3 regions of the Bradyrhizobium sp. HKCCYLR20261 genome follow, and region 3 is predicted to be linked to each of the others. Evidence: predicted binding sites of a transcription regulator. Region 3 holds the regulator's gene; each other region holds the start of a gene.

Region 1 (10,185 bases), on a different contig from region 3:
CCCAGTGCGAGGGCGGTGAGCAAAGTGGGAATTGCAAGGCGTGAGGCGCGCATCATCGGGCTCCGTTTCATCGTCGAAAAGCGAGCGACAACGCCTGATCACCCGATACGTTCGATGCGTCACCTCAAAAATTGACCGGAATCGTTCTATTTCTGGTCACGACAGCTTGAACAGCGTCCGCAGGAAGTCCGTCACCGCCTGCCGCGCCGCCTCGGCTGTGGCCGGATTGCCGCCGACATGCGGATCAAGCTCGACGCAGGCGTCCTGATAGGTGAAGGGCTGCTGCGTCTCCGCATTCATCAGCATGCCGCCGTCACCTTCGACGATCCGGCAGTTGCGCACGGTCTGAGCCTTGGGCGCGAGCGCCAGCATGTTGGCGCCGAGCAGGCCGAGATCGAAGCCATGCGGCGAGTCCGGATATTCGGTCAGCTCGACGTCGCGCCCGGCGGCCCTCAGCCGCTCGACGAAAGCCTTGCAGGTGCGCACCGGGTTGTAGTCATCAGGCCCGCCGTGAAAGATCCGGATCGGCCGCGCCACCAATTCGGTGTCGTCGCGATAGGTGGTGGAGCAATCCGGATAGAACGGGATGTAGGCGGCAAACTGCAATCCGGAAGTGTTCCAGCGCTTGTGGAAGCGCTGCAGGCTCGCATACAGCGCCGCCTGTCCGCCGCGCGAGAAGCCCATCAGCGCGATGCGCTCGGGATCGACGCGCGGATGCTTCGCCAGCACATCGAGCGCATGATAGATGTCCACGATGAAATTGAGCCGGCCGAGCAGCGCCTGGTTGGTGCTGGTCGCGGTGATGCCGCGCCCGGTGAAGCCGTCGATCACGAAGGTCGAGATCCCCATCGCATTGAAGGTCCGGCTCCACGCTGCGATATTGCCGCCGACGCCGCCCGAACCGTGCATCAACACGACCACCGGCATCCGGCCGCTGCCCTGCGCAACGCGCAACTCGCCGGCCAAGGTGACCGGCTTGCCGCCCTCGTCGCCGGCAAGGAACTGCCGGTCGGACAAAGTGAGCGAAGGGATCGGATACATCTCGATCCGCGCCGGCAGGTCCTTGGAAATACCCTGGGCCTCTGTGCCGAGCGAAACACTGACTAAGGTGAGCAGTGCCAGGGCAGCCGTCGTAACCAGGTTTCGCCAGCACTGAGCAGCGTAGCGCGCCACAGGCGCAAAACAAACATGCGCGGCATGTGCGATCCGCGCCGCACCACCGTATCGCTCCATCGGCATGCTCCTGGTCTGCCGCTTTTTGGCGCGGCTTTGGATCCGAGTAGAACGGGCGCGGGAGAAACTGTCAAACTCGTGCCAGAGTTGTGTCCACGATGAGCAGTGGACAATTTGGCCGAGGGAGGAGGAATGATGCGCCGCACGAATCCGCGTCGGATACCTATGGAGCCGGGCGGCGAGCGAAGAAGTTAGAAGTCTGTCATATAGTCGCGGTCTATTCAGCGCCCAGATGGGCGGCGTAGGGGGCGCCGTGGTGCGAGCCGCTGCTGCTTCCGTCGCATTGCAGGGACGAGCCGGTGACAACTGCTGAGAACGTGCTGCCGTGGAAAAACGCGCCCGACGCCGTGGCTTGCAACTATGCGCTTGGCCATTTGTTTCGCAATGTTCCGGCGTGCCTGACGATCGACGGACGCATTCATGCCGAGACCTACATGTCCGCTGTCGGAGCGATCGCGGGTTATGCCGCTCAGCGCACGCTGTTTGCGGCCAGCCCGCCTGTTGTTGGGAGCAATATCAACCGGCTGACCGTCAAATCCGGCGACGCATATTGGTTTGGCGATTCCCTCAACAACATGCTCGTGCCGGAAACGCAGGCCGATGGAAATCGCTGCGTCTGGTCGCTGGCAGCTGGCGGCGCTCTCGGAGCAGGCCTGAAGATCGAGCAGATGCCGAAGCTGGGTGCAATGTTCGAACATGTGGCGTCGACGATTGGTGGACCCGATGAAGGCAGGTCATCGGTCCCTGCACCGCACCAGGCTCACGTAGCGGCACGCGATCTATTGAAGGCGGTTTGGCCGGTGGCAATGGTCTGTTTCGCCGGAAAAATCCCTGGCGCCGGTCGCGAGTTCGGCATCGCCCCAATCGCGTGGTGGTCTGCGATCGCTGCGCAGGCAGCAAGCCGTCCCATTCATGATGTGAGAGGCGTATTGTCTCCAGATATCGCGCTGACCTTGTTGATGGAGTCGGCCATCTACTGCAGCAAGCTTGACCAGGCACGTATCGAAGCGGCCTAGCTGCTGAACGCCTGATGTCTGCAAGACAGCCGTCCAATTGGCGGCCGCGGTAGGCGCCTCACGCGTCGACCAGCCCCGGCTTGCCCGCGAGCGTGACGAACGACCGCGCGGTCGACACCGTGCCGTCGGCGACGCTGATGCGGTCGACGACGCGGTAGTCGGCCTGCCAGCGGTTGGGCGTCACGACATGGCGGATGTAGCCGCGCTGGTTGCTGAAGAACTTCAGGTGCGGATTGTTGGCCATCAAGGTCGGCTCGTTGTCGTAGCGCGCGAAGCCGTCACCGTCGGACGAGATCGAGGTCGCCAGGAATTCCACGCCGACGCAGGGCGAGGCCGGGTTGCGCCAGTCCTGCTTGAGCTCGAGCGCGACGCCCTTGTGCAGATCACCGGTCAGCACCACCGTGTTGGTAATGCCGGCCTCGCGCAGCATCTGCATCACGCGGTCGCGCGCGGCGCTGGCGCCGTCCCATTTGTCGAGGCTGCGCAGCGGCGCGTCCGACGACGGCAGCCATGGGAACGAGCGCCAATCGAACGGGGCGAACATCACCTGCTGCGCCAGCACCTGCCAGGTCGCGCGGCTGCCGCGCAGGCCGTCGGCCAGCCAGCGCTCCTGCTGCGCGCCCATCATGGTGCGATCGGGCTCGCTGGCCTCCGCACAGTCCTTGATGCCGTCGCCGCAGGGCTGCTTCGAGCGGTATTGCCGCGTGTCGAGCACGGCGATCTCGGCGAGCCGGCCGAAGGCGAGGCGTCGATAGGCGAGAACGTCCGGCCCGCGCGGCAGCTGCGCCCGCCGCACCGGCATGTGCTCATACCAGGCCTGGAACGCGGCCGCGCGCCGGAACAGGAAGACTTCCGGCGGCGTATCGCGGCTGTCGCGGTCGCCGGCCCAGTTGTTCATCACCTCATGGTCGTCGAAGCTCGGCAGGAACGGGCACGAGGCGTGCGCGGCCTGCAGGTCGGGATCGGTCTTGTAGAGCGCATAGCGCTGCCGGTACTCAGGCAGGGTGTAGCAGGTGGCGAAGTTCTTCGGCATCGGGCGCGGCAGCGCCACGCCCTTGTGGTCGGCGGCATAGGGATGTTCGTAGATGTAGTCGCCGTAGTGGAAGACGAAGTCGAGCTGGTCCTGCGCGATCGCGCGCCACGCCGTGTAGTAGCCGCGATCCCATTCCTGGCAGCCTGCCGAAGCGAAGCGCATCTGCGCGACGTCGGCGCCGGCCGCGGGAAAGGTCCGCGCACGCCCGACCGGGCTCTCCGCCTCGGGCAGGCGGAACCGATAGTAGTAGTCGCGCCCGGGAGCGAGGCCCGCGACCTCGACATGCACGGAGTGCCCGAGCTCCATGCGGGCGATCGCAAGTCCGGACTGCACGATGTCCTTCATCCCCGCATCGCTGGCGACCTCCCAGCTCACCTCGCGGGGCAGCGCGATCATCCCGCCGCGCGGCTGCAGCGGCTCGGGCGCGAGCCGGGTCCAGATCACGAAGCCGTCGGGAGCGGGGTCACCGGAGGCAACGCCGAGCGTGAACGGGTTGGATTTCAGCGCCGGCGTCTGCGCCCGCGCGATGTGCGTGAGCGGCGCGCCGAGCGGCAGCAGGCCGGCCTGCAATGCCATGCGGAGCAATGTTCGCCGGTCGAGGCCGGAGCTGATCGGGAATCTGGGCATGGCGGCAGTCTAGCCGCCGGAGCCGCGCCTTGCATCAGGCTTCGCAAGGCCGTCTCCTCCTGGGCCTTGTCTGTCACGGAGTCATGACAGCAGATCGCAACGGTCTTGACGCCGTTGATATGTCACCTGCACGACGGGCAATCTCCGCATGGCGCGCATGTCCAAACCGCCCGTCGTGCCAGTTTGTCGCGCATGCATCCCTTGCCTTGTCGGGCAAATCACCCTCACAGTCTCGCGCATCCCGGCTCGCTGAAGAGGGACGTTTCGCGATCGTCACGAACGTCGAGCCGGAGATGCGATGGGCGCGTCGCTCTGCAGCCTGATGTCACAGTCGGGCCGACGAACGGAGTGAGGCGACGGCGAAGTGGTGTGGTCCTGGTCTCCCGACGCTGAGACCAAGCCGGTGGTGATGATCCGCTGGTGACGGGGGCAAGACAGCCGGTCCCCGGGGAGAGCACCTATAACCCGCAAAACCGTCGCGCAGGGAAGGCCGGATATTGGGCTGAACCTGTGGTTCTGCCGCGTGCTTATCTGCTGCACGCGGACCGCGGGTGTCAGTCGATACCCGGTCTTCCCTGCGCCTCTTCGTCCAGAGAAGAGGTTGGCCGAATGCAAAGCTCGGGCGCAAGTCGCCGCGGGATCGCTTCGTCATATCCGCTGTTTGACGCGTCCAGGCCAATACACATCCAGCGGACGATGTCATGCAGTGACATCAACGGAGTCGGTGTGATGACACCAGATGACGGCATCGTGAACGATCCGTTAGCAGCTCGACGAAAGCCTGAGAATATGCGCGCCGGCAGAGGCCAATCGGAGGCAAGGCGCCTCTCGACCGCGTCGGAGCGGGACTGATGAGCAGCGAGCTCCGCGAAAAAATGTCGCGCAGTCTGCAGCGTCACTGATCCGTAACGGATATGCGGTCGTCTTATCGTGGCGGGCTCATGCGCTATCTCGTGGCCCGCGTCGAATGGGAGGACCGCGACAAAGTGCGCAGCCGCCGTCGATGTCCTCGGCGTCGTTGTCGCAGGCGGCGTTTTGTTCAGGAAAGAAGCTGGCCGGGAGCTAACAGGTCACCTATGTAACCGCCGCACGAAAGTTCGTCAGCTCGCGACCGTGGTATACGGCGCGCCAAGTTTGTGAGCGACGACCTGGGGCAGGGCGACCGGTCATTCTTCGATGATCGGACCGGCCCTGAATCGACCCGGGAATGATGCGCGCCGCGAAGTAATCAGATGGGCTTCATGTTGAAAGAGCAGTTGATCCGTTCTGCCGGTGCGATGGTCTGTGGCGCATCGCTCCTGACGCTTGCGGCGTGCAGTGACCGCAATGCCGCCTCAGCGCCGGGAACCGGTAATCCTCCGGAGGTTGGCGTCGTCAATGTCATCTCGGCGCCGGTGACCTTGACCAAGGACCTGCCGGGACGGATCACGTCGATGCGGATTGCGGAGGTGCGTCCACGCGTCAGCGGCATCGTCGTCGAGCGCAGCTTTCAGCAAGGCGCGATGGTCGAGGCGGGCGCCGTGCTCTACCGGATCGATCCGGCTCCGTTCGAGGTCGAGCTCGAGAAGGCGCGCGCCGCGCTCGCCAAGGCCGAGGCCGTGCTCTATCAGGCGGACCGGCAGGAAGATCGACTGAAGAACCTTTTGAAGGGCGAGGCGACCACGCAGGCGCAGTATGAGCTGGCCGTCGCGGCGGAGCGTCAGGCCCAGGCCGAGGTCGCCGCGCAGAAGGCCTCGGTGGCGCAGGCCCAGCTCAATCTCGACTGGGCCACGGTGCGGGCGCCGATCTCCGGCCGCATCGGACGTGCGCTGGTGACCGAAGGCGCGCTGGTCAATCCGAACGAGACGACGCATCTTGCGACCATCCAGCAGCTCGATCCTGTGTATGCCGACTTCACGCAGTCCGTGGACGAGCTGAATCAGTTGCGGCGTGATCTCGCCGAAGGCCGGCTCAAGAGCGTGTCGCCGGAGGCGGCGCGTGTCCGTCTCGTGTTCGACGACGGCTCGACCTACAAGCATGCGGGACGGCTGCTGTTCTCCGATGTCAGCGTCGATCCGTCCACGGCCAAGGTCACCTTGCGCGGCGAGTTTCCGAATCCGGAGGGCGAGCTGCTCCCGGGCATGTATGTCCGCGTTCAGATCGAGGAGGCGATCGACACTGCGGGCATCGTCGTGCCGTCGCAGGCCGTGCAGCGGACGACGGCCGGCAACAGCGCCGTCTACGTCGTCAACAATGAGGGGCGCGCGAACCTGCAGCCGGTGCGGCTCGGGCGTTCGCTCAACGGCGGCATGCTGATCGAGGATGGTCTCAAGCCCGGCTGGAAGATCGTCGTCGACGGCTTCCAGAAGTTCGGGCCCGGCAGTGCGGTCACGCCGGTGCCGTGGAAGATGTCGGTCGCCGACAAGCCGTCCGCTGCGAAGTAAACGTGGCCCGCGGCCCGGAGAGCATCTCACATGTCACCCTTTTTCATCGCACGTCCGATCTTTGCCTGGGTCGTGGCGATCTTCATCTGTCTCGGCGGCATCCTGTCGATTCCGTTCCTGCCGGTCGCGCAATATCCGATCATCGCGCCGCCTTCGATCTCGATCTCGACCGCTTATCCGGGCGCGTCGACCGAGAACCTGTATTACAGCGTCACGCGCCTGATCGAGGAGGAGCTCAACGGCGCCGCCGGCATCCTGAACTATGAATCGACCAGCGACACCACGGGCGAAGTCGAGATCATCGCCCAGTTCAAGCCGGGCACCGATATCGAGCTCGCCGCGGTCGACGTGCAGAACCGTATCAAGCGCATCGAGCCGCGTTTGCCTGAGGCCGTGCGCAAGCAGGGCATCGTCATTCTCGAGGCCTCGAGCGCCATCCTGCAGTTCGTCACGCTGACCTCCACCGATGGCAGCCTCGACGAAATCGGTCTCGGCGACGTGGCCACCCGCTACGTGCTGCCGGAGCTGCGGCGCCTGCCGGGCGTCGGCCGCGCCCGTCTGTTTGCCACCGAGCGCGCGATGCGCATCTGGCTCGATCCGGACAAGCTGCTCGGTCTGGGCCTCACCGCGCAGGACGTCGATGCCGCGATCGCTGCGCAGAACGCGCAGGTCGCCTCCGGCATTCTCGGCGTGCCGCCGTCGCCCAGGGCCCAGCGCACGCAGAACACCGTGCTGGTGAAAGGGCAGCTGGAGTCGCCGGAGGAGTTCGGCAACATCGTGCTGCGCGCCAATCTCAATGGCTCCGCCGTCAAGCTGTCCGACGTCGCCAAGATCGAGGTGGGCGGCCTGACCTACGCCTTCTCGTCCTGGCTCGACGGCAAGCCGGCCGCCGCGGTCGCGGTACAGTTGGCACCGACCGGCAACGCGCTCGCCACGGCGACGGCGGTGAAGACTCGCATGGCTGAGCTCGCCGCGTTCTTCCCGCCGGGCGTCAAATACGAGGTCTCCTACGACATCACCCCGGTCATCGCCGCCTCCGTCAAGAAGGTGCTGATGACCCTGGGCGAGGCGGTGATCCTCGTCTTCCTGGTGATGTTCCTGTTCCTGCAGAACATCCGCTACACGCTGATTCCGACCATCGTGGTGCCGATCGCGCTGCTCGGCACCTGTGCGGTGCTGCTCAGCCTCGGCTTCTCCATCAACGTGCTGACGATGTTCGGCATGGTGCTCGCGATCGGCATCCTGGTCGACGACGCCATCGTCGTCGTCGAGAACGTCGAGCGCATCATGGCGGAGGAGGGGCTGTCGCCCCGCGAGGCCACCGTCAAGGCGATGGAGCAGATCACCGGTGCGGTCATCGGCATCACGCTGGTGCTGATGGCGGTGTTCGTGCCGATGGCCTTCTTCCCGGGCTCGGTCGGCATCATGTATCAGCAGTTCTCGGCGTCGATGGTGGTGTCGATCGGCTTCTCGGCCTTCCTCGCGCTGTCCTTGACGCCGGCGCTGTGTGCGACCCTGCTCAAGCCGATCGAGAAGGGCCACGGCCATGCCAAGCGCGGCTTCTTCGGCTGGTTCAACCGCTGGTTCGGCCGGGTGACGGAGCGCTACACCGGCGCGACGCGCTGGGTCGTCGCCCGCGGCGGCCGGTTCATGATCATCTACGTCCTGCTGCTCGCGGGCCTCGGCTATTCGCTGTGGCGCCTGCCGGGCGGCTTCCTGCCGGTCGACGACCAGGGCTTCGTGATGGTCGACGTGCTGACGCCGGCCGACGCCAGCACCAACCGCACGCTCGATGTGGTGCAGACGGTGGAGAAGAAGCTCGCGGAGACGCCCGGCATCGACACGGTGTCCTTCATCGCCGGCTTCAGCTTCTACGGCCAGGGCTCGAACACGGCGCAGGCCTTCGTGACGCTGAAGGACTGGTCGGAGCGCGGCCGCAACGAGAGCGCGGACGCCCTGATCGCGCGTCTCAATCCGGAACTGGCCAAGATCCGGGACGCCGAGGTCTCGGTGCTGGCGCCGCCGCCGATCGACAACCTCGGCAACACGTCGGGCTTCAGCTTCCGTCTGCAGGACCGTTCGCAGCGCGGCTATGACGCGCTGATGGCGGCGAAGGACCAGTTGTTCAAGGCCGCCGCGGAATCGCCCGTGCTCGGCAAGCTCAGCGTCGAAGGCCTGCCGCCGGCGCCGCTGGTGCGGCTCGAGATCGACCGCGCCAAGGCGGCCGCGCTCGGGGTGACCTTCGCCGCGATCAACGGCGCGCTGTCGACCAGCCTCGGCTCGAACTACATCAACGACTTCCCGAATCTCGGGCGCATGCAGCGCGTCGTCGTCCAGGCCGACGAGGACAAGCGCACCAAGCCCGATCATCTGCTGACCTACAGCGTCCGCAACAATGCCGGCGAGATGGTGCCGTTCTCGTCGTTCGCGCGCATCGCCTGGTCGGTCGGTCCGACCCAGGTCGTCGGTTTCGACGGCTATCCGTCGGTCCGCATCACCGGCAATCCGAAGCCCGGCTACACCTCGGGCGACGCGATCGCCGAGATGGAGCGGCTCATGGGCACCTTGCCGAAGGGCTTCGGCTACGCCTGGACCGGACAGTCCTTGCAGGAGAAGCTTGCGGGATCGCAGGCGGTGTTCCTGCTCGGCCTGTCGATCCTGTTCGTGTTCCTGTGTCTCGCCGCGCTGTATGAGAGCTGGGCGATTCCGTTCGCCGTCATGCTCGCGGTGCCGCTCGGCCTCATCGGGTCGGTCGCCGCCGCCTGGCTGCGCGGCCTGCCCAACGACGTCTATTTCACGGTGGGCGTCATCACCATCATCGGCCTGTCGGCCAAGAACGCCATTCTCATCATCGAGTTTGCCAAGGACCTCCGGGCCCGCGGCACGCCGCTGATCGAGGCGACGGTGACCGCCTGCGAGCTCCGCTTCCGGCCGATCATCATGACGTCGCTGGCCTTCATCCTCGGCGTCGTGCCGCTGGTGATCGCCACCGGCGCGAGCGGCGCCAGCCAGCAGGCGCTCGGCACCGGCGTGCTCGGCGGCATGATCACGGCGACCTTCCTCGCCGTGTTCTGGGTGCCGGTGTTCTTCGTGATGGTGATCCGGTTCTTCACCCGCGGCAAGGAGACGGTCCCAGCCGGAGCCAAGGAGGAGGTGCCGTCGGCGGCGCATTGAGTCTGATGCGGCGGCCCAGGTCCGCAGGGCGGATCTGGGCCGTTCCCACGAGAGGAGGGCGCCGGAGGTGGCCGAGATCGGCGATCCCGCGTCCGGCCGGTGGCCATATCCCTGATTCTGCTTCTAATTCCGAACTGTGGGATGAGGGGCAGCCCTGCCGAAAGCCGCTTTTCGCCGCCGAAACAGCCGTGTTAGAAGGCCGCCAACGGTCACGATATCGGGAACGGGCGGGAAGCGCATGAAGGACATCCTGGACACCCTCGAGGAGCGGCGCAAAGGCGCCAAGCTCGGCGGCGGCGAGAAGCGTATCGAGGCGCAGCATGCCCGCGGCAAGCTGACGGCCCGCGAGCGCATCGAACTGCTGCTCGACAAGGGCTCGTTCGAGGAGTTCGACATGTTCGTCGAGCACCGCTCGACCGAGTTCGGGATGGAAAAGAACAAGATCCCCGGCGACGGCGTCGTCACCGGCTGGGGCACCGTCAACGGCCGCAAGACCTTCGTCTTCGCCAAGGATTTCACCGTGTTCGGCGGCTCGCTGTCCGAGACCCACGCGCTGAAGATCACCAAGCTGCAGGACATGGCGATGAAGGCGCGCGCGCCGATCATCGGGCTTTATGATGCCGGCGGCGCGCGCATCCAGGAGGGCGTCGCGGCGCTCGCGGGCTATTCCTACGTCTTC
Region 2 (10,185 bases), on a different contig from region 3:
GTCAGGACGGCAACCAGGACGGCGCGTCCCGGAAAGCGATGGCGCTGCAGGAACAGGCCGGCGATGGTGGCAACGATCAATGTCGCGACCGTGGTCGCCGCAGCCAGCAGCACCGTATTCAGAAGCGTCGCGCGGTAACGCGGCTCGATGATGATCGCGAGATATTCGATCAGTCCGCGCGGCCCTTCGGCGCCCGCGATGAGAAGCCGGGCCATCGGCAGAAGAAAGAAGGCCGCGGTCACGGCGGCCAGCGGCAACAGGCAGGTCCAGACGAAGGATTTGTGCGACATGAGATCAGGCATGCCCCGCCGGATTTCCGCCCAGCGGGGCACAGGGCTCCTTAGCGGACTTCGGACAGATAGCGGTCGACGAAGCCCTTCTGCGCGGTCTCCATGTCGCCCCAGTTCACGCTCTTGGCGCGAGCGTAGTCGCTGTCCGGCAGGAACTTCGCCTTGACGGCCTCAGGCAGCTCGATCGGACGCGCCGGACGCAAATACGCGTTGGTCCAGATCGCCTGGCCCTTGTCCGAGAGCAGGTAGTCGATGACCTTCTTCGCCTTGTCCTTGTCGGGCGCGTTCTTCACCAGACCAACGACGTAGGGAAACACGACCGAGCCTTCGCAGGGAATGATGAACTCGAAATTGCCCTTCTCGGTGTACTTCGCGCGGTACGCATTGAAGTCGTAGTCGAACAGGATCGGGATTTCGCCCGAGACCACACGGGCATAGGATGTCTGCTTCGGCACGATCGGGTCGTTCTTGCGCAGGTCCTTGAAGAAGCTCAACCCCGGATCGAAGTTCGAGGGCGAGCCGCCGAGCGCGAGATTGACGGCGACGGCGCCGACATAGCCGACGGCCGCCGAGCTCGGATCGAGATAGCCGACCATGCCCTTGTAGTCGGGCTTGAGCAGATCCTTCCAGCACGCCGGCACAGGCTTGCCGCCGAGCGCGTCCTTGTTGACGAACAGGCCGAGCGTGCCGGAATGAATCGTGGTCCAGTAGCCGTCGGCGTCCTTCAGACCGGCCGGGACCTGGTCCCAATTGACAGGCTTATAGGCCTCGAGCGCATCCTGCGCCTTCGCCTTCATGCCGAAGGTCACGCCGAAATAGCCGATGTCGCCGACCGGATTGGCCCTCTCGGCGAGAATCTGCGCCAGCGCCTGGCCGGAGTTCTTGTTGTCGTGCGGAATGTCATAGCCGAGATCGGTCTTGATCGCCTTGAGCATCGAGGCCCAGTCGGCCCACTCCGGCGGGCAATTGTAGCAGATGACGTCGGCGGCCTTGGCCTGCTGCGGCGGCGCCAGAACGATCAGCGCGACGAGCGCAAGAACGAGGCGGGTGACCTTCATGTGAATGAAACTCCGTATGTCCGACCCGGCGGCCGGTTCCGGAGCCCCATTACGGCCGGCACATGAAAGATTTGCGACACCGCGCAGGGGACACACAGGCATCCGCGCAGCCTGATCGTTCGCCTACGAATGACCGCAACCTTCGGGTGCCGCTCCCGTCAGGCGACGGCGCGACGTCCGATGATGGCAAAGCGCAGCTTGCTCGAGATCCAGTCGATTGCAGCCACGGCCACAAGGATCATCAGGATCAGGAACGACACCTTCTGCCATTCCAGCACGCGGATCTGCTCCGCGAGCTGCAGGCCGATTCCGCCGGCGCCAACGATGCCTATGATGGTCGCCGAACGCGTGTTGGACTCGATGAAATACAGCACCTGCCCGGCGATCACCGGCAGCACCTGCGGCAGCAGGCCAAACCGGACCTCGTGCAGCGCGCTGCCGCCGGCCGCGCGCACGCCCTCGACCTGCTTGCGGTCGGCGCTCTCCAAGGCTTCCGAGAACAGCTTACCGAGCGCCCCGAAATCCGACACCGCGATCGCCAGGACACCGGCGAACGGGCCGAGGCCAACGACGTTGATCCAGACCAGCGCCCAGATCAGCGTGTCGACGCCGCGGATGGTATCGAACAGCCGCCGCACCGGAAAGCGGAAAATCGCCGAAGGAATGATGTTCCTGGCGGCCAGCAGGCTGACGGGCAGTGCAAAGACCGCGGCGAGCGTCGTGCCGAGCACGGCGATCGACAATGTCTCGCCGAGCGCCTTGAGATAGACCGGCAACGAGGAGCCCGGATCGGGCGGCAGCATCAGGAGCGAAATCCAGCCGAGCTGGCTCAGCCCGGCAAGCATCCGCGCCGGCGAGAATTGGAGATCGACCAGGCCGAAGATGAAGATCGCCAGCGCCAGGACCAGCATCGCCGGTGTCGCCAGCCGGGCCGACAGCGGCCGATCGAAGACATGCGGATAGCGCTGCCGCATCTGCTGCGGGTCCTGCGCGTCCATCGTGCTCATGTCCGGGCCTCCGCGCCGAACAGCCGGCCGCGCAGCCAGCCGGTCGCGATATCGATGAGGAACACCGTCACGACGATCATGACGAGGATCGCGCTGACGTCCGAGTAGTAGAACTTGCGGATCGCGACCACGAGCTCCTGCCCGATGCCGCCGGCGCCGACGAAGCCCATCACCGAGGCCTCGCGGACATTGATCTCGAAGCGCAGCAGGCTGTAGCTGGAGAAGCCCGCGACGACCTGCGGCAGAACGGCGAAGCGCATGCAGGACAGCCAGCTCGCCCCCGTCGCGCGAACGCCTTCCACCGGCTTCATGTCGGCATTCTCGACCACTTCGGAGAACAGCTTGCCGAGCGCGCCGCTGGAGTGAACGGCGATGGCGAGCACGCCGGGGATCGGGCCAAGACCGAAGGCGATGACGAAGATCAGCGCGAACACGATGCCCGGCACGGTACGGGCGAATTCGAGCAGCCGCCGCACGGTGAAACGGACCCACGGCGCGGGCGAGGTGTTTTCCGCAGCCAGGAAGTTGAGACAGAACGCCACGACGATTCCGGCCATGGTGCCGACATAGCTGATCAGCAGGGTCTCGCCGAGCAGCTTGAGCCACTTCTTGAAGCCCCAGAACCACTCCGGGACATTGGTCCAGACGCGGTGGCCGTCATCGAGCGTGAAGATGCGATCGAAATAGCTGACGAAGTTTCCGAAATACGTATACAGCGTCCGCAGATTGACCTCGGCCCCGACCGCGGCGACCAGCAGCACGGCCAGGAAAGCGGCAGCGGACAGCGCGAGCCGCAGGCGCCGGCGCGCCACCGCCCGACGGTAGGCGTCGTTCAGAGCCTCAAGCTGCTGGCTCGGCAGGATCGAAATGGCGGTCGCCATCGTATCGGGCTGCTCTCGTTCGAAAGAGGTCACGTCTCATACAAAAGGAGCCGGGCCATGCCCGGCCCGGCTCCCGCGTGGTTAAGGATGTCGATCAGGACGCCTTCTTGCGCAGGCTGTCGACGAACTTGATCAGATCGATCGTGCCATCCCAGTCCTTGGTCGTGGCCGGGTGGAAGCCCTTCTTCTGGCCATCCGACAGGCGATCGAACGCCGCCTTGTCCTTGGTGGGGGCGTCGAAGAACGCCTTGGCGATCGCCGTTTTCAGCTCGGCCGGCAGATCGGAATTGTAGGCGTAGGGGCCGTTGATGATCGGCGCCGACTTGTGGATGATGCGGAAATCGTCCTTCTTCATCGGCGAACCGTCGGCGTTCTTCAGCATGCCCTTGGTGAGCATCTGCGCCAGCGTCGAATCGTTGTCGCTGGTCCACTGGTTGGCGGCGACGTCGACGGTGCCCTGCGCGAGCGCGAGGATCGCGTTCTCGTGGCTGCCGGCGAAGACGACCTTGCTGAAATAGGTTTCAGCGTCGGTCACGCCCATCTTGTTGAGCTCGAAGCGCGGCACGTTGTTGCCCGAGGTCGAGTTCGGATCGACCAGGCCCAAATTCTTGCCCTTGAGGTCGTCGACTTTCTTGTACGGGCTGTTTGCCTTGACGAAGAACACCGAGTAATAGCCGGTGCTGCCGTCGGCGTTGATGTCGTTGGCGAAGGCGTCGATCTTGACGCCGGTCAGGCGCGCCCGCGCGAACGAGGCTGAGCCATAGCTCGCGATGTGGATGTTGCCGGCGCGCTGCCCCTCGATCACGGCCGCGTAGTCGTTGGCGATGCGGAGCGTCACCTTGGTGCCCAGCTCCTTGGAGAGATAGTTGACGAAGGGCGTCCAGCGCTCGGTGACGCCTGAGGCGTTCTCGGCAGGAATGACCGCGAAGGTCAGTTCCGGATACTTCGCCTTCCAATCCTCGGCCGAAGCGGAACCGGCAAAAGCCAGCGCGGCGACACCGGCCAGAACGATGCGACGATTGATCATGACATGCCCTCTTGTTGAACGAAGTAAACAGGCCTCGTCCCCCGCACCATGCGAGATCCGAGGTGACCAGAATCGGTTTGTCAGGCGACAGCGGCTTCGCTGAGCGCCGGAATGGCAGCGGCCGGGACCGGATGGACCTTGTCCATCACCTCATCCGCTTCGAGATCGTAGAGCTCGCGCGCGATCTGCGCGGTCAGCGCCGAGGGAACGTCGTCGAACACGATCCGTCCCGTCGCCATGCCGATCAGGCGATCGCAATAGCTGCGGGCGAGATCGAGCGAATGCAGGTTGCAGATCACCGTGATGCCGAAATGCTTGTTGATGCGCAGCAGGGCATCCATCACGATCTTGGTATTGCGGGGATCGAGCGAGGCGATCGGCTCATCCGCAAGGATGATGTCGGGGTTCTGGACGAGCGCACGCGCGATCGCGACGCGCTGCTGCTGTCCACCGGAGAGCTGATCGGCGCGCTGTGCCGCGAGGGACGCCATGTCGAACTGCTCCAGGGCCGACATGGCCACCGCCACGTCCTGCGCCGGCCATAGCTGCGCCAGGGAGCGCCAGGATGGGATCTCGGCCAGCCGCCCCATCAGCACGTTGGTCAGCACGTCGAGGCGGCCGACCAGGTTGAACTGCTGAAAGATCATCGCCGAACGCGCGCGCCACAGCCGCAGGTCGCGGCCGCGGAGCGCCGTCACATCGAGATCCTTGAACAGGATGCGCCCGTCACTCACCGGGCTCAGCCGGTTGATGGAGCGCAGCAGCGTCGACTTGCCGGCGCCGGAACGCCCGATGACACCGACGAACGAGCCGGGCGCAACCGAGAATGATGCATTATCGACCGCGGCTTTCGCGCCGAACCGGCACGTCAAACCATCCACCACCAGCATGGACTTCTCCAGACGCCTCGCTTTGACTCCACCGCTAGCGTCGGGATTCTACAGTTGTGTGACAGTGACGCTGCGGTGCGACACTCGTCCACATCCAAGGTCCTCCGCCGCGAACGTCATGGAGACGTCATGCATCTGTCACACAGCGCACCCTAGACAGAAGAGCCGTGAAGACAGACAGGACGTGAGATGGCCGGCAAGTCCCTTTCGATCGACCCTACGGTTGATTCCTCCGCAAGACTCCAGGGTGTGACACTCGGCGCCTATTGCGAGGTCGGCGCGCGCACCATCCTCCTTGACGTGGCGATGGGCGACTATTCCTACGTGGTCAACGATGCGCAGATCACCTACACGACGATCGGAAAGTTCTGCTCGATCGCGGCGATGACCCGGATCAATCCGGGCAATCACCCGATGCACCGGGCGACGCAATCGCATTTCACCTATCGGGCCAGCGCCTATTTCCCAGGCGAGCCTGATGATGCCGAGTTCTTCGCCTGGCGGAAGGAACATCACGTCACCGTCGGTCACGATGTATGGATCGGACATGGTGCCGTCGTTCTCCCCGGCCGCAGCATCGGCACCGGCGCCGTCGTCGCAGCAGGCGCCATCGTCACCAAGGACGTGCCTGCGTATACGATCGTCGCCGGCAATCCCGCGCGCCCAATCAGGCGCCGTTTTCCGATTGAGATCGAGCAGCGCCTGATCAATCTCGCCTGGTGGAATTGGGATCACGAAGCGCTGCGCCGGGCGCTGCCGGATTTCCGCAAGCTGGAGATCACCGCGTTCCTGGACAAATACGAGGCCGCTCTCGACGGCGACCGCGCGCTGCGGCAGAGTGCCGCCCATGACTGATCTCTCGATTTTCCACGGCCGGTGCCTGATCGGGTCCGGCCTTGCCGATGCATCACTGATCGTCTCCGACGGCAAGATCGCCGCGATCGACGCGGGACGACCTGACGCGGGACTTGCGCTTGACGCCAGCGGGCTGACGGTGCTGCCCGGAATCGTCGACATCCATGGCGATGCTTTCGAGCGGCAGATGATGCCGCGCGCGGGTGTGGATTTCCCGATCGACGTGGCGCTGCTCGACAGTGATCGCCAGGCCATCAGCAACGGCATCACGACCGTGTTTCATGCCACCACCTGGTCGTGGGAGCCGGGCTTGCGCAGCGCCGGCAACGCGCGCCGCCTGCTGGAGCAGATCGAGGCGCTGCGGCCGCGGCTCGCGGCGGATACGCGCTTTCATCTGCGCCACGAGACGTACAATCTCGACGATGAGGACGAGATCCGCGGGCTGCTCGCGGCCCGGCGCATCGATCTGTTTGCCTTCAACGACCACATGGATTCGACCGTCGCGAGCCTGGACAAGCCGCACAAGCGTCAGCGCATGGTCGACCGCACCGGCCTGTCCGGCGATGAGTTCGATATCCTGGTGGCCCGCATCGCCTCGCGAGCCGATGCCGTGCCGGCGTCGATCGCCCGCCTGGCCGAGACCGCGCGCGCGGCCGGCGTGCGCATGCTGTCACATGACGACGACAGCCCGGAGATGCGCAAGGCCTTCCGCAGCCAAGGCGTCACCATCGCCGAGTTTCCCGTCAACGAAATCACCGCGCGCGAGGCAGCTCACGGCGGCGACGCCATCGTGTTCGGCGCCCCGAACGTGGTGCGCGGCGGCAGCCATACCGGATGGACCAGGGCGAGCGACATGATCGCGAAGGGTCTCTGCTCCGTACTGGCGTCGGACTATTATTATCCAGCCCCCCTGCTCGCCGCCTATCGGCTGGTCGCCGACGGCATCCTTCCGCTGGCGCAGGCCTGGAGCCTGATCTCGGCAGCCCCGGCGCGAGCAGCCGGCCTGCCGGACCGAGGCTCGCTCGCGAGCGGCCAGAGCGCGGACATCCTCCTCGTCGACGATCGCGAACCGATGCGCCCCCGTGTCGTCGCGGTGGTTGCGGCGGGCCGCGTGGTTCACCTGACAGAGGCCGAACGCCTCTCCACCGCCGCCACGCCGCGAGCGGTCGCGGCGGAGTAAGCAGGACATGACCGGTTTTCCGCGCTATGCGATCTACTACACGCCGGCGGCCGACGCCGCGCTGACCGTGTTCGGTGCCAGCCTGCTGGGCTACGACGCCTGGACCGCCCGGGAACGCGGCTTTCCGGAGGGCGTGCTGGATGCTGCGCCGGATTGGGGCGACCTCACCACTGACGCGCGGAAGTACGGCTTTCACGCGACCCTCAAGGCCCCGTTCAACCTGGTCGAGACACGTCCCGAGGCCGAGCTGCGCGACGCCTGCGCGGCGTTTGCGGCAGTGCCGAGAGCCGTTCCGATCATCCGGCCAGTTGTCGATGCGATCAGCGGCTTCATCGCGGTGATCCCGGGAGAGGCGTCGCACACCTTGCAGGATTTGGCCGCCGACTGCGTGCGCGCGTTCGAGCCGTTCCGCGCCCCGATGACCGCCGAGGATCGCGCCCGGCGCAAGCCGGAGCTGCTCTCAGCGCGCCAACGAGACCATCTCGATCGCTGGGGCTATCCTTACGTCATGGAAGACTTACGCTTCCACATGACGCTGACTTGCCGCCTGTCCGACGATCGGCGCGGGCCGATCCTTGGGATGCTGCGTGACCGTTTCGCGGCGCTCAGCCTGACATCGCTGCCGATCGACCGTATCGCGCTGTTCCGCCAGCCGAGCGCGAGCAGCCGGTTCAGCATCATCGACAGCTGGCCGATCACCGGGAGATAGCGGCCCTTCAATTCGCAGCGCCGGCGAAATGCGGCGGCGACTGCGGATTGAACAGCGACAGCGGCGGAGAGATATCGGCGCGGTCGCGCGGCAGGGCTTCGCGCATCTCCCGCTGCAGGAAGGCGATCAGCTTTTCGCGCACCTCGCAGCGCAAGTCCCAGGCCTGCGGAGCATTGCGCGCGCTGACGAGCGCCCGAAGCTCCATCGTGCGCGCATTGGTGTCGACGACCTGAAGATTGACCACCGCGCCGTCCCAGATCTTCGACTCCTTCGCGACCTTCTCCAACTGCTTCCGGATGCGCGGCACATCCGCCTGGTAGTCCACGTGCAGCACCACGGACCCGATCAGGGAAGCCGCATCGCGCGTCCAGTTCTGGAACGGACGCTCGATGAAATAGGACAGCGGCACCACCATGCGGCGCCAGTCCCACAGCCGGATCACGACATAGGTCGAGGCGATGTCTTCGACCCAGCCCCACTCGTTCTCGATGATCACGGCATCCTCGATGCGGATCGGCTGCGTCACGGCGATCTGGACGCCGGCTATCAGGTTGCTGAGCAACGGCCGCGCGGCGAGACCGACGATCAGACCGGCCGCGCCGGCCGATGCGAATAGACTCACGCCGTATTGCCTGACGGAATCGAAGGTCATCAGCGCAGCCGAAACGGCGACGATGATGATGAGCGTGTCGATGACGCGCTTGAAGACGCGGACCTGCGTCACATGCTTGCGCGCGAGGAAATTCTCCGCGATGTCGTCGCGAAAGCGTTTGACATATCGGGTCGACACGAGATCAACGACGCGGATGGTGATCCATCCGATCAGCGCGATGGTCGTCACCACGAACAGATGCGCGAGCGCGCGGCGCCAGCCTTCGTTCAACGGCGCGAGCGGCAGCACCAGCGCCACGGCCACCAGGCAAAGCGCGAGACGCGCGGGACCCGCGGTTCTCTGCAGGATGGGAAACAGGATCGAGTTCTGTGCGCCGATCGCGCGCTTCACCAAAGCGCGCGCGACGCTATAGACCAGCAGCGCGCCGAGAATGGCCCCGATGATCAAGGCCGGTCCGACCATCCAGTCCGGAAACAGTCCGGATAGCTGCTGCACGAGTGCCTGCATGCCTTGCTCTCCCTTGGGGATCTCGAGCGCTCTCAACGCCCGAGACCACCGGGAGAGTCGGACGGCAGCCGCAGTGCAGCATCCACATGCTGCATGGCTCGTCTGCCGTCCGTGCGAGGAACTAGACCGCCTTGGTCAAGGCGCCGTCGACGATGAGGTTGGTTCCCGAGATGCGGCTCGCCAACGGGCTCGCCAGCATCACCACGCCATAGGCCACCTCTTCGGCCGTTCCCATGCGTCCCGTCGGATTCAGACCCATCGCCATTTTGAACAGATCGGGCGATCCGTTCTCGATGTTCTGCCAGATGCCGCCTTCGAAATAGGTGTTGCCGGGAGAAACGGCGTTGACGCGGATACCCTTGCTCACGAGCTGATGCGCAAGCCCCTTCGCATAATGGATCAGAGCGCCCTTGATCGCGCCGTAGGATCCCGCCGCGAAATCGACCTCGAAGCCGGACACGCTGGAGATGATGCTGATCGAAGCCGACGTCGACTGCTCCAGATAGGGAACGGCCGCCGCGACCGAGTTCACGGTGTGCATCATGTCGACGCGGAAGGATTTGTCCCAAGTCTCCGGCGTGTCGCCGACGGCGAGCGCACTGACGTTGCAGATCAAGCTGTCGACGCCGCCGAACTGCTTCGCCGCGCCATCCACCCAGCCCTTGAGCGCCACGGGATCGGCGACGTCGATGCCCTGCCCCCACGCCTTGACGCCCTTGGCCGCGAGCTTCGTCACGACCTTGCCGACCGCTTCTGCATCGCGCGCGCAGATTGCGACGTTGGCGCCCTCGGCGGCGAACAGCTCGGCGATCGCAAGCCCGATGCCTTTGCTGCCGCCCGTGATCAGCACGCTCTTGCCGGCCAATCCCAGATCCATGATGTTCTCCTTTTCGAATGTACGGCGTCAGCCGTGATAGCCAGCGAGCAAGGCCTTGTTGACCTTGCAGATGTAGGTGTATTTCGGATTGACCACCTGGGTGCAGCGCGCCTCGGCGATCTGGCCGAGCAGCATGTAGGCCTCCGGCGCCGGAATCTTCCAGTCGTCTTCCAGCCAGTTGATCATCTCCTCGAACGCGGTCCGCATCGCGTCCTCCAGGGGACGCGCGCAGCCGAGCGTGCAGATGTGCGTCGGCGTCTCGATCCTCGGATGGTTCAGGCGCGCGGGCGC
Region 3 (10,185 bases):
TCGGCGAGACCATGGCGGTGACCTTCATCATCGGCAACTCGTTCCGGATCTCGTCCTCGATCTTCGCGCCGGGCACGACGATCTCGGCCGCGATCGCCTCCGAATTCCAGGAGAGCGACGGCCTGCACCAGTCGAGCCTGATCCTGCTCGGCCTGCTCCTGTTCGTCCTCACCTTCTTCGTGCTGGCGAGCGCCCGGCTGATGCTGGCGCGGCTCGAAGCCAAGGCTGGAAAGTAACCCATGACGAGCGTCGAGATGTCCACCGTCGATACGCCGGTCAATCCCATCAACCCGATCTATGCGCGCCGCCGCCGCAAGGACATTGTCGTCCGCGGCCTGTGCATCGCCGCCGCGGCGTTCGGCGTCACCTGGCTGGCGCTGATCCTGTTCACGCTGTTCTATAACGGCCTCGCCGGCCTCAGCCTGCAGGTCTTCACCGCCGACACGCCGCCGCCGGGCGCCAGCGAAGGCGGCCTGCGCAACGCCATCGTCGGTTCGATCATGATGACCGTGATCGGCGTCGGCATCGGCGCGCCGCTCGGCCTGTTCGCCGGCACCTACCTCGCCGAATACGGCCGCAACGACCGCCTGACCTCGGTGATCCGCTTCATCAACGACATCCTGCTGTCGGCGCCGTCGATCATCATCGGCCTGTTCATCTACGGCGCCGTCGTGGTGCCGATGGGCGGCTTCTCCGCCATCGCCGGTGCGCTGGCGCTGGCCGTCATCGTGATCCCGGTCGTGCTGCGCACCACCGAGGACATGCTGCTGCTGGTGCCCAACCCGCTGCGCGAGGCAGCCTCGGCGCTTGGCCTGCCGCGCTCGCTGGTGATCCGCCGCATCGCCTACCGCGCGGCGCGCTCCGGCCTCATCACCGGCGTGCTGCTGGCGACCGCCCGCGTCGCCGGCGAAACCGCGCCGCTCCTGTTCACCGCGCTGTCGAACCAGTTCTGGAGCCTCAACCTCTCCAAGACGATGGCGAACCTGCCTGTCACCATCAACAACTTCGTGCAGAGCCCGTATGCCTATTGGAAGCAATTGGCCTGGAGCGGAGCCCTTCTCATCACTCTGGCCGTGCTCGCTTTGAACGTCGGTGCACGCATTCTCGGCGCCGAGAGGAAAACGAAATGACCGAACTGTCCGTCTCCGTCAGTCAGCCCGCTCACACCCTTCACGGCCAGCCGCTCCCCGAGGCGCCGGCCAAGGTGACCGCGCGCAACCTGAACTTCTATTACGGCGATCATCACGCGCTGAAGAACATCAACCTGACGCTGGGCACCAACCGCGTCACGGCGTTCATCGGCCCGTCCGGCTGCGGCAAGTCCACCCTGCTGCGCATCTTCAACCGGATGTACGATCTCTATCCGGGCCAGCGCGCCACCGGCCAGCTGATGCTGGACAACACCAACATCCTCGATCCCAAGCTCGATCTCAATCTGCTGCGCGCGCGGGTCGGCATGGTGTTCCAGAAGCCGACGCCGTTCCCGATGACGATCTACGAGAACATCGCCTTCGGCATCCGTCTCTACGAGAAGATCTCGAAGTCCGAGATGGACGACCGCGTCGAGAAGGCGCTGCGCGGCGGCGCGCTGTGGAACGAGGTCAAGGACAAGCTCAACGCCTCCGGCCTGTCGCTGTCCGGCGGCCAGCAGCAGCGCTTGTGCATCGCGCGCACGGTCGCCGTCCGGCCCGAGGTGATCCTGTTCGACGAGCCGTGCTCGGCGCTCGACCCGATCTCGACCGCCAAGGTCGAGGAGCTGATCCAGGAGCTCGCGGAGAACTATACGATCGCGATCGTCACCCATAACATGCAGCAGGCGGCCCGCGTCTCCGACAAGACCGCCTTCATGTATCTCGGCGAGCTGATCGAGTTCGACGAGACCAGCAAGATCTTCACCTCGCCGAGCGATCGGCGGACCCAGGACTACATCACCGGCCGGTTCGGCTGACGCCGACAGCATTCTTCAGGAGATCAACATGGCCAGTGAACATACCGCCAAGGCGTTCGACAGCGATCTGCAGGACCTGACCCGGCTGGTGTCGGAGATGGGCGGCCTCGCCGAGCGGCTGATCGTCGATTCCGTCGACGCGCTGGTGCGGCGCGACGTGGCGCTCGGCCAGAAGGTGGTCGCCGCCGACGCCGAGGTCGACAAGCTGCAGCGCATCATCGAGGAGCGCGCGGTGCTGACGATCGCCCGCCGCCAGCCGATGGCGGTGGATTTGCGCGAGATCGTCGGCGCGATGCGCGTCGCCACCGATCTGGAGCGCATCGGCGACCTCGCCAAGAACATCGGCAAGCGCGTCGCCGCGCTGGAGAGCGACTTCCATCCGCTGAAGCTGATCCGCGGCCTCGAGCACATGACTGATCTGGTGCAGTCGCAGGTCAAGACGGTGCTGGACGCCTATGCGGCGCATGACCTGCCGGCGGCGATGACGGTCTGGAAGGGCGACGAGGAGGTGGACGCGATCTGCACCTCGCTGTTCCGCGAGCTCCTGACCTACATGATGGAAGACCCGCGCAACATCTCGTTCTGCATCCATTTGATGTTCTGCGCCAAGAACATCGAGCGGATGGGGGACCACGCCACCAACATCGCCGAGACGGTGTTCTATATGATCGAGGGCCAGCAGATCATGGACAAGCGCCCGAAGGGCGACATGACCAGCTTCGCGACCACGATCCCCGGTAACTGAGAAAGACGATTTCGACATGGGTGCGCGAATTCTGGTGGTTGAGGACGAGGAGGCGCTGACGACGCTGCTGCGCTACAACCTCGAGGCCGAAGGCTACGAGGTCGAGACCGTGGCGCGCGGCGACGAGGCCGACACGCGGCTCAAGGAGCGCGTGCCCGATCTGGTCGTGCTCGACTGGATGCTGCCGGGCCTGTCCGGCATCGAGCTGTGCCGGCGGCTGCGGGCGCGGTCCGAGACCAAGCAGCTGCCGATCATCATGCTCACCGCGCGCGGCGAGGAGAGCGAGCGTGTGCGGGGGCTTGCGACCGGCGCCGACGACTACATCGTCAAGCCGTTCTCGGTGCCGGAGCTGCTGGCGCGCGTGAAGGGCCTGCTGCGGCGGGCGAGCCCGGAGCGGCTGGCGACAGTGCTTTCCTATGGCGACATCGAGCTCGACCGTGAGAAGCGCCGCGTGGCGCGCTCGGGCCGGCCGATCGATCTCGGCCCGACCGAATACCGCCTGCTCGAATTCTTCCTCGAGCATCCCGGCCGCGTGTTCAGCCGCGAGCAGTTGCTCGACAGCGTCTGGGGCCGCGACATCTATATCGATGAGCGCACGGTGGACGTGCACATCGGCCGCCTGCGCAAGCTGCTCAATCCCGGCCGCGAGCAGGATCCGATCCGCACTGTGCGTGGCGCCGGCTATGCGCTGGACGATCGCTTCGCCAAGTCGGAGCAGGCCTAACGGGCGAGCAGGCCTGATCGCGCGGTCATGCCGTTGCCGTCTTGATCCTGTGTGATCGAGTTCCCATCATCATGGTCGGACCTCGGCAGACGCAATGATCAGGACGCTCGCTATCTTGTTGGCCTTGTTGCTTGTGGCTGCCGGCAATGCCGCGGCCGCCGAGCTCGAGGACGCCGTCGCTGCGGCTTCGAACGGGCTGCCGGCGGCGGCGTTACGCCGGCTCCAGCCGCTCGCCGCCAAGGGCGATGCGCGCGCGCAGTTCAATGTCGGATTCATGCAGGCCTTCGGCCTGGGCGCCCCGCGCAACCAGGCGGAGGCGCTGGTCTGGTACCGCAAGGCCGCCGATCAAGGGCTCGCCGTCGCCCAGCATTATCTCGGCATCGCCTATTTCAACGGTGAAGGCGCCGCCCGCGATCACGGCGAAGCCGCCCGCTGGTTCAATCGCGCCGCCGCGCAGGGCTTTGCCCAGTCGCAATACATGCTCGGCCTGATGATGCTCGACGGCGAGGTCATGACCCGGGACGTCATCCAGGGTTATGCCTGGCTCGTGATGGCCGGTCGCAGCGGCGTCAGGTCGGCCGGCCGTGAGATTCAGAGAGTGAAGCTCAGCGAAGCGCAGCGGCGCCAGGCCGAGGCCACCATTGCCGCGTGGCGGCCGAAGCCGGAATCGGTCGATGCCGGGATTGCCAATCCGCGCGCGGAGCAGTTGCTCGGTCTCGACCGGCACTTCGGCGACGTCGTCGATCCCACCTCCTGGCCGGCCTCCTCGATCGGTGTCGTGACCGTGGCGCAATACAGCACGGGAGGTTCGTGCACCGGCACGCTGGTGGCGCCGCGCGTGGTGCTCACGGCGGCGCATTGTGTCTTCAACGGCGTCGGGCAGGTCAGCCCCGGCAACGTCCATTTCCTCGCTGGCATGAACAGAGGCACTCCCGCGGCCTCGTCGGTCGCCGACAAGCTGATCGTGGCGCCTGAGTTCATTCCGACCCAGCACGACAAATGGTCGCTGGACCGCTCGCCAGCCGACTGGGCGTTGATCATCCTGAAGGATGCGCTGCCCTCGAAGCCCGTGGCGGTGAAGTCCGTGGGCCGGGATGAGCTCGCGGCTGCGACCAAGGCCGGCGCCATCTCCGAGATCGGCTATGGCCAGGAGCGGCGCTATTCGCCGACCGGCCAGCGCAATTGTAGCGCAAGCATGACCAGGGACGCCCGTCTCCTGACCGTGCATTGCCTTGCCAATTTCGGCTATTCGGGCTCGCCGATCCTGGCCGAGATCGGCGGCGAGCCGGTGGTGGTCGGGATCTTCTCGGCGTTCCACGAGGAGACCCGGCTGATGTTTGCCGCGCCCGCCAGCCAGTTCGAGGCGGCCGTGCGGCGCGAGATCGCCGCGCAGAGCGCATCCGCGCGGTGAGGGGAGGGACAGGAAGAGGAAGAGAGTTGGACACCGGCTGGTCAATGTTTGTGCGTGACCGGATAGCGGATTGCCAAAGCAATGCCGGGGACCTCAGCCGCACGGGCGACGAGGGTTGATTTACAAGTGATTTGGGCGCGGCAGCGCGAGCCTTGCCTTTTGGCGCAGGTCTTGCTCTCTTGTCCGAGTATGACGATTTTGCCAATTGATCATCCTCGCTCCGCGCGTTTCGTTCCGGCTTGGCTGCGGCCGGTCGGGCGTCGCAATGCGATGCTGCTGGCCGGCCTTGTGCTCGCCAATGCGCTCGCCTGGGCCTGGGCGTTCGCGCTCTACGCCGACCGTCCGGCCATCGTCGGCACCGCGCTGCTGGCCTGGCTGCTCGGCCTCCGCCACGCCGTCGATGCCGATCATATTGCGGCGATCGACAATGTGGTCCGCAAGCTGGTGCAGGACGGCGATGCGCCGCGCGCCGCGGGTCTTTACTTCGCGCTCGGCCATTCGAGCGTCGTCGTGATCGCCACGATCGTCGTGAGCCTGGTCGCCGGCGCGGATCTGTTGCGGGAGGACAGTGCGATCCGCGCGATCGGCGGCGCCATCGGCACCTCGGTCTCGGCAGGCTTCCTGCTGCTGATCGCGTTGGCGAACCTCGTCCTGTTCGTGAACCTCTGGCGCCGCTCGCCCCGGTCCGAGACGGACAGCGCGAGCCCCGGCAACGGCCTCCTGATTCGTCTGCTGCGGCCCGTGCTGCGGGTCGTTTCGCGCGCCTGGCATATGTTCCCGCTCGGCTTCCTGTTCGGCCTTGGCTTCGACACCGCCAGCGAGATCGGTCTTTTGAGCCTGTCGGCGACCGAAGCGGCCCGCGGCGAGAGCCTGGTGCATATCCTGGTGTTCCCGGCGCTGTTCGCCGCGGCGATGGCGACCGTCGACACCGCCGACGGCATGCTGATGGTCGGCGCCTACCGCTGGGCGCTGACGGATCCCGCCCGCAAGCGACGCTACAATCTGGTGATCACCGGGCTGTCGGTGATGATCGCGCTGGTGATCGGCGGCGTCGAGGCCGCCACGCTGCTGGCGCCGCTGTTCGGCCTGACCGGAACGTGGGCCGATGTTGCGAGCGCGCTCGGTGACGGAATCGCCGACCTGGGGATCGTCGCGGTCGTCCTGTTCGGACTGATCTGGGCCGGCGCCGTATTCTTCAACCGCCGCCCGCGCGGTTCCGAGGCCGACGCGGCGCTTGCCACCCTTCGTGCGGGGACGCTAAACCCCGGGGAGATACCAAACACGACAGCATGAAGCTGTGCTGAGGGCAGGACCTCACGATGGCCGGCGCGGAGGGAATGACCAGGATGCTGTGGCTGCAGGGCGCGAGCTGCGGCGGCTGCACGATGTCGATCCTGGAAAGCGGCGCCTCCGGCTGGTTCGACGAGCTGCGCCAATCCGGCATCGACCTGATCTGGCACCCTTCTGTCAGCGAGGAGACCGGCGACGAGGTCGTCGAGCTGCTCGACGCGATCCGTGACGGCCGCGAGCGGCTCGATCTGCTGGTGCTCGAAGGCTCGGTCGCGCGCGGACCGCATCTCAGCGGTCGCTTCAACATGCTCGCCGGCACCAACCGCTCGATCTATCACTGGCTGCTCGATCTCGCCCCGCTTGCCGACTACGTCGTCGCGGTTGGAAGCTGTGCGGCCTATGGCGGCATTCCCGCGGCCGGGAGCAATCCGACCGACGCCGTCGGGCTGCAGTTCGAGGGCAGCGATGCCGGCGGTGCGCTCGGCTCCGGCTTCCGCTCGAAGCGCGGGCTGCCGGTGATCAATGTCGCCGGATGCGCACCGCATCCCGGCTGGGTGATGGAAAGTCTGCTCGCGCTCACCTCTGGCGACCTGACGAGCGATGGGCTCGACGCCGTGGGGCGCCCGACCTTCATCGCCAACCACCTCGCGCATCATGGCTGCTCGCGCAACGAGTTCTATGAGTTCAAGGCGAGCGCGGAAACCATGTCGGAGCGCGGCTGCCTGATGGAGCATCTGGGCTGCCGCGCGACGCAAGCCGTCGGCGACTGCAACCAGCGCTCCTGGAACGGCGGTGGCTCCTGCACCAAGGGCGGCTATGCCTGCATTGCCTGCACCTCGCCGGGCTTCGAGACCACGCAGAACTATCTGCAGACGGCGAAGCTCGCCGGCATTCCTGTGGGCCTCCCCACCGACATGCCCAAGGCCTGGTTCGTCGCGCTGGCGGCGCTGTCGAAATCGGCGACCCCGCGTCGCGTACGCGTGAATGCGACTGCCGATCACGTCGTCGTGCCGCCGAGCCGGTCCGGCGACAAGCGCAGCTCATGACGCGGATTACGGTCGGCCCGTTCAACCGCGTCGAGGGCGATCTCGAAGTCCGCCTGGATATCGACAGCGGCCGCGTCGCGCGCGCCGAAGTGACGGCGCCGCTCTACCGCGGCTTCGAGCAGATCCTGGAGGGACGTCCGCCGCTGGACGCGCTCGTGATAGCGCCGCGCATCTGCGGCATCTGCTCGGTGTCGCAGTCGATCGCGGCGGCGGCTGCATTGCGTCAAGCGATGGGCGTGGTCCCAGCGCCGAATGGCGTGCTCGCGGCCAACATCGCGCACGCGGCCGAGAACGCCGCCGACCACCTCACGCACTTCTACATCTTCTTCATGCCCGACTTCGCCCGCGACGCCTACGCGTCTCACGCGTGGCACGGCGAAGCGGCCGAGCGCTTCACTGCCACCAAGGGATCCGCGGCCCGCGAGGCGCTGCCGGCGCGGGCGCGGCTGCTGGAGATCATGGGCGTCATCGCAGGCAAATGGCCGCATAGCCTGGCGTTCCAGCCGGGCGGCACGACGCGTGCAATTGAGCTTGGCGAGCGTATCCGGCTGAATGCGATCGCGGCGTCGTTTCGCGGCTTTCTCGAACGCGTTGTGTTTGCCGACAAGCTCGAACACGTGCTGGCGCTGTCGACGCCGGATGAACTCGATCAGTGGCGCGACGGGCGCGGCGGCGACTTCGCGCACTTCCTTCGCCTGGCCGATGCGCTCGATCTCGCGCATCTGGGGCCGGGACCCGGTCTGCTGATGAGTTTTGGCGCGTATCACGATGCTGATGCTGCGCGCTTTCGGGCCGGGCTTCGGACCTCCGATGGAAAGATCGAAGCGCTGCCGTCCGGTCAGATCACCGAGGACGTGTCGCACGCCTGGATGCGCGATACGTCGCGCGATCCGGCCGAGAGCCGCACCGAGCCGGATGCCGACAAGCCTGACGCCTATAGCTGGTGCAAGGCGCCGCGGCTTGCGGGAGATCCCGTCGAGGTCGGCGCGCTGGCGCGGCAAGCGGTCCACGGCCAGCAGCTGATCACAGCATTGCTGTCCGAGAGCGGCAGCAATGTCCGCAATCGCGTCATCGCACGCCTGATCGAGACGGCGCAGCTTGCAATCTCGATCGAAGGCTGGATCAAGGGTCTGCGCCTCAGCGAGCCGTTTTGCGAAGCCAGCGGCGAAGCGGCCGATGGCAACTATGTCGGCCTTGTCGAGGCCGCGCGCGGCAGCCTCGGCCACTGGCTCGCGGTCCGCTCCGGCCGGATCGCGCGCTATCAGATCATCGCCCCGACCAGCTGGAACTTCTCGCCGCGCGATGCCGATGGCGTCGCGGGCCCACTCGAACAGGCGCTGGTCGGAACAGAGGTCGGCGATGCCGGCGCGCGTGCCGTCAGCATCCAGCATGTCGTGCGATCGTTCGATCCCTGCATGGTCTGCACCGCGCATTGAGCGCGCTTCGCGAGGGCGGAAACTAGCTTATCGGGTGCAAAGCGCGTGATTTCCGATATGCGGCCGATCAGCGAGCCCGAACTGCTTGTCTCTTAACGAGCCTCATCCCAACCATCTGGAATCATTATGATTCAAATCTAGCAATGATGCTGGCCCGCATCTTGCTGTCCCCTCTCGCCAGATCGCGATCGGATGATCGCCAAGGCGATAGCAGGGGGAGGACTCATGGGCGCGACGACGGAAACTTTTTACAGCGTGATCCGGCGCCAGGGCATCACGCGGCGCAGCTTCCATAAGTTCTGCAGCCTCACCGCGACGAGCCTCGGCCTCGGGCCGCTGGCGTCGGCGCGCATCGCCAATGCGCTGGAGACCAAGCCGCGCACGCCTGTCATCTGGATGCACGGGCTGGAATGCACCTGCTGCTCGGAGAGCTTCATCCGCTCGGCGCATCCGCTGGTGAAGGACGTCGTGCTGTCGATGATCTCGCTCGACTATGACGACACGATCATGGCGGCGGCCGGCCAGCAGGCCGAAGAGATCCTCGAAGAGACGCGCGCGAAGTACAAGGGCCAGTACATTCTCGCCGTCGAAGGCAATCCGCCGCTCAACGAAGGCGGCATGTTCTGCATCGACGGCGGCAAGCCGTTCGTCGAGAAGCTGAAGGTGATGGCCGAGGACGCGATGGCGATCATTGCCTGGGGGGCCTGCGCGTCCTGGGGCTGCGTGCAGGCGGCAAAACCCAATCCGACGCAGGCAACGCCGATCGACAAGGTGATCACCAACAAGCCGATCATCAAGGTGCCCGGCTGCCCGCCGATCGCGGAGGTCATGACCGGTGTCGTCACCTACATCACCACCTTCGGCAAGCTGCCCGAGCTCGACCGCCAGGGCCGGCCGAAGATGTTCTACTCGCAGCGCATCCACGACAAATGCTATCGCCGGCCGCATTTCGACGCCGGCCAGTTCGTCGAGGAATGGGACGACGAGGCGGCGCGCAAGGGCTATTGCCTCTACAAGATGGGCTGCAAGGGCCCGACCACCTACAACGCCTGCTCGACCGTGCGCTGGAATGGCGGCGTCTCGTTCCCGATCCAGTCGGGCCATGGCTGCATCGGCTGCTCCGAGGACGGTTTCTGGGACAAGGGCTCGTTCTACGACCGGCTCACCACGATCAAGCAGTTCGGCATCGAACGCAACGCGGACGAGGTCGGCATGGCCGCCGCGGGCACTGTGGGCGTCGCGGTTGCGGCGCATGCCGCGGTTACCGCCGTCAAGCGGCTCGCCACCAAGCGCGACGACGCCAGCGCCAAGCAAGATCATTAATTCAGTTCAGGGCAGGCAACGATGGGCATCCAGACTCCCAACGGCTTCAATCTCGACAATTCCGGCAAGCGCGTCGTCGTCGATCCGCTCACGCGCATCGAGGGACATCTGCGCGTCGAGGTGAACGTCGACTCCAACAACGTCATCCGCAATGCGGTGTCGACCGGCACGATGTGGCGCGGCATCGAGACCATCCTGCGCAATCGCGATCCGCGCGACGCCTGGGCCTTCACTGAGCGGATCTGCGGCGTCTGCACCGGCA

Evidence for each region. The regulator PhoB, encoded in region 3, activates phosphate uptake and scavenging genes when phosphate is short. The targets are predictions, from matches to a motif close to TGTCATNNANCTGTCAT.
Region 1: a site for PhoB is predicted at 3,982-3,998, ahead of ACQR1L_RS15215 (alkaline phosphatase D family protein). Genes of this name have one in related genera too.
Region 2: a site for PhoB is predicted at 5,279-5,295, ahead of phnC (phosphonate ABC transporter ATP-binding protein). Genes of this name have one in related genera too.

What each region holds. Positions count from the first base shown of each region.
Region 1 covers NZ_JBNPUZ010000005.1:540,067-550,251, forward strand. The annotation lists gene ACQR1L_RS15200 (hypothetical protein) at 1-56, opposite strand, end outside; gene ACQR1L_RS15205 (dienelactone hydrolase family protein) at 157-1,233, opposite strand; gene ACQR1L_RS15210 (hypothetical protein) at 1,533-2,249, shown strand; gene ACQR1L_RS15215 (alkaline phosphatase D family protein) at 2,308-3,909, opposite strand; gene ACQR1L_RS15220 (efflux RND transporter periplasmic adaptor subunit) at 5,151-6,332, shown strand; gene ACQR1L_RS15225 (multidrug efflux RND transporter permease subunit) at 6,363-9,506, shown strand; gene ACQR1L_RS15230 (acyl-CoA carboxylase subunit beta) at 9,745-10,185, shown strand, end outside.
Region 2 covers NZ_JBNPUZ010000007.1:45,372-55,556, reverse strand. The annotation lists gene ACQR1L_RS18300 (ABC transporter permease) at 1-290, opposite strand, end outside; gene ACQR1L_RS18295 (ABC transporter substrate-binding protein) at 341-1,348, opposite strand; gene phnE (phosphonate ABC transporter, permease protein PhnE) at 1,507-2,355, opposite strand; gene phnE (phosphonate ABC transporter, permease protein PhnE) at 2,352-3,236, opposite strand; gene phnD (phosphonate ABC transporter substrate-binding protein) at 3,331-4,263, opposite strand; gene phnC (phosphonate ABC transporter ATP-binding protein) at 4,344-5,153, opposite strand; gene ACQR1L_RS18270 (DapH/DapD/GlmU-related protein) at 5,343-6,008, shown strand; gene ACQR1L_RS18265 (alpha-D-ribose 1-methylphosphonate 5-triphosphate diphosphatase) at 6,001-7,188, shown strand; gene ACQR1L_RS18260 (DUF1045 domain-containing protein) at 7,196-7,897, shown strand; gene ACQR1L_RS18255 (mechanosensitive ion channel family protein) at 7,905-9,017, opposite strand; gene ACQR1L_RS18250 (SDR family NAD(P)-dependent oxidoreductase) at 9,139-9,894, opposite strand; gene ACQR1L_RS18245 (acetamidase/formamidase family protein) at 9,922-10,185, opposite strand, start outside.
Region 3 covers NZ_JBNPUZ010000001.1:110,159-120,343, reverse strand. The annotation lists gene pstC (phosphate ABC transporter permease subunit PstC) at 1-236, shown strand, start outside; gene pstA (phosphate ABC transporter permease PstA) at 285-1,130, shown strand; gene pstB (phosphate ABC transporter ATP-binding protein PstB) at 1,127-1,948, shown strand; gene phoU (phosphate signaling complex protein PhoU) at 1,977-2,693, shown strand; gene phoB (phosphate regulon transcriptional regulator PhoB) at 2,710-3,417, shown strand; gene ACQR1L_RS00540 (trypsin-like serine protease) at 3,512-4,828, shown strand; gene ACQR1L_RS00535 (HoxN/HupN/NixA family nickel/cobalt transporter) at 5,099-6,121, shown strand; gene ACQR1L_RS00530 (HupU protein) at 6,148-7,164, shown strand; gene ACQR1L_RS00525 (nickel-dependent hydrogenase large subunit) at 7,161-8,600, shown strand; gene ACQR1L_RS00520 (hydrogenase small subunit) at 8,826-9,923, shown strand; gene ACQR1L_RS00515 (nickel-dependent hydrogenase large subunit) at 9,945-10,185, shown strand, end outside.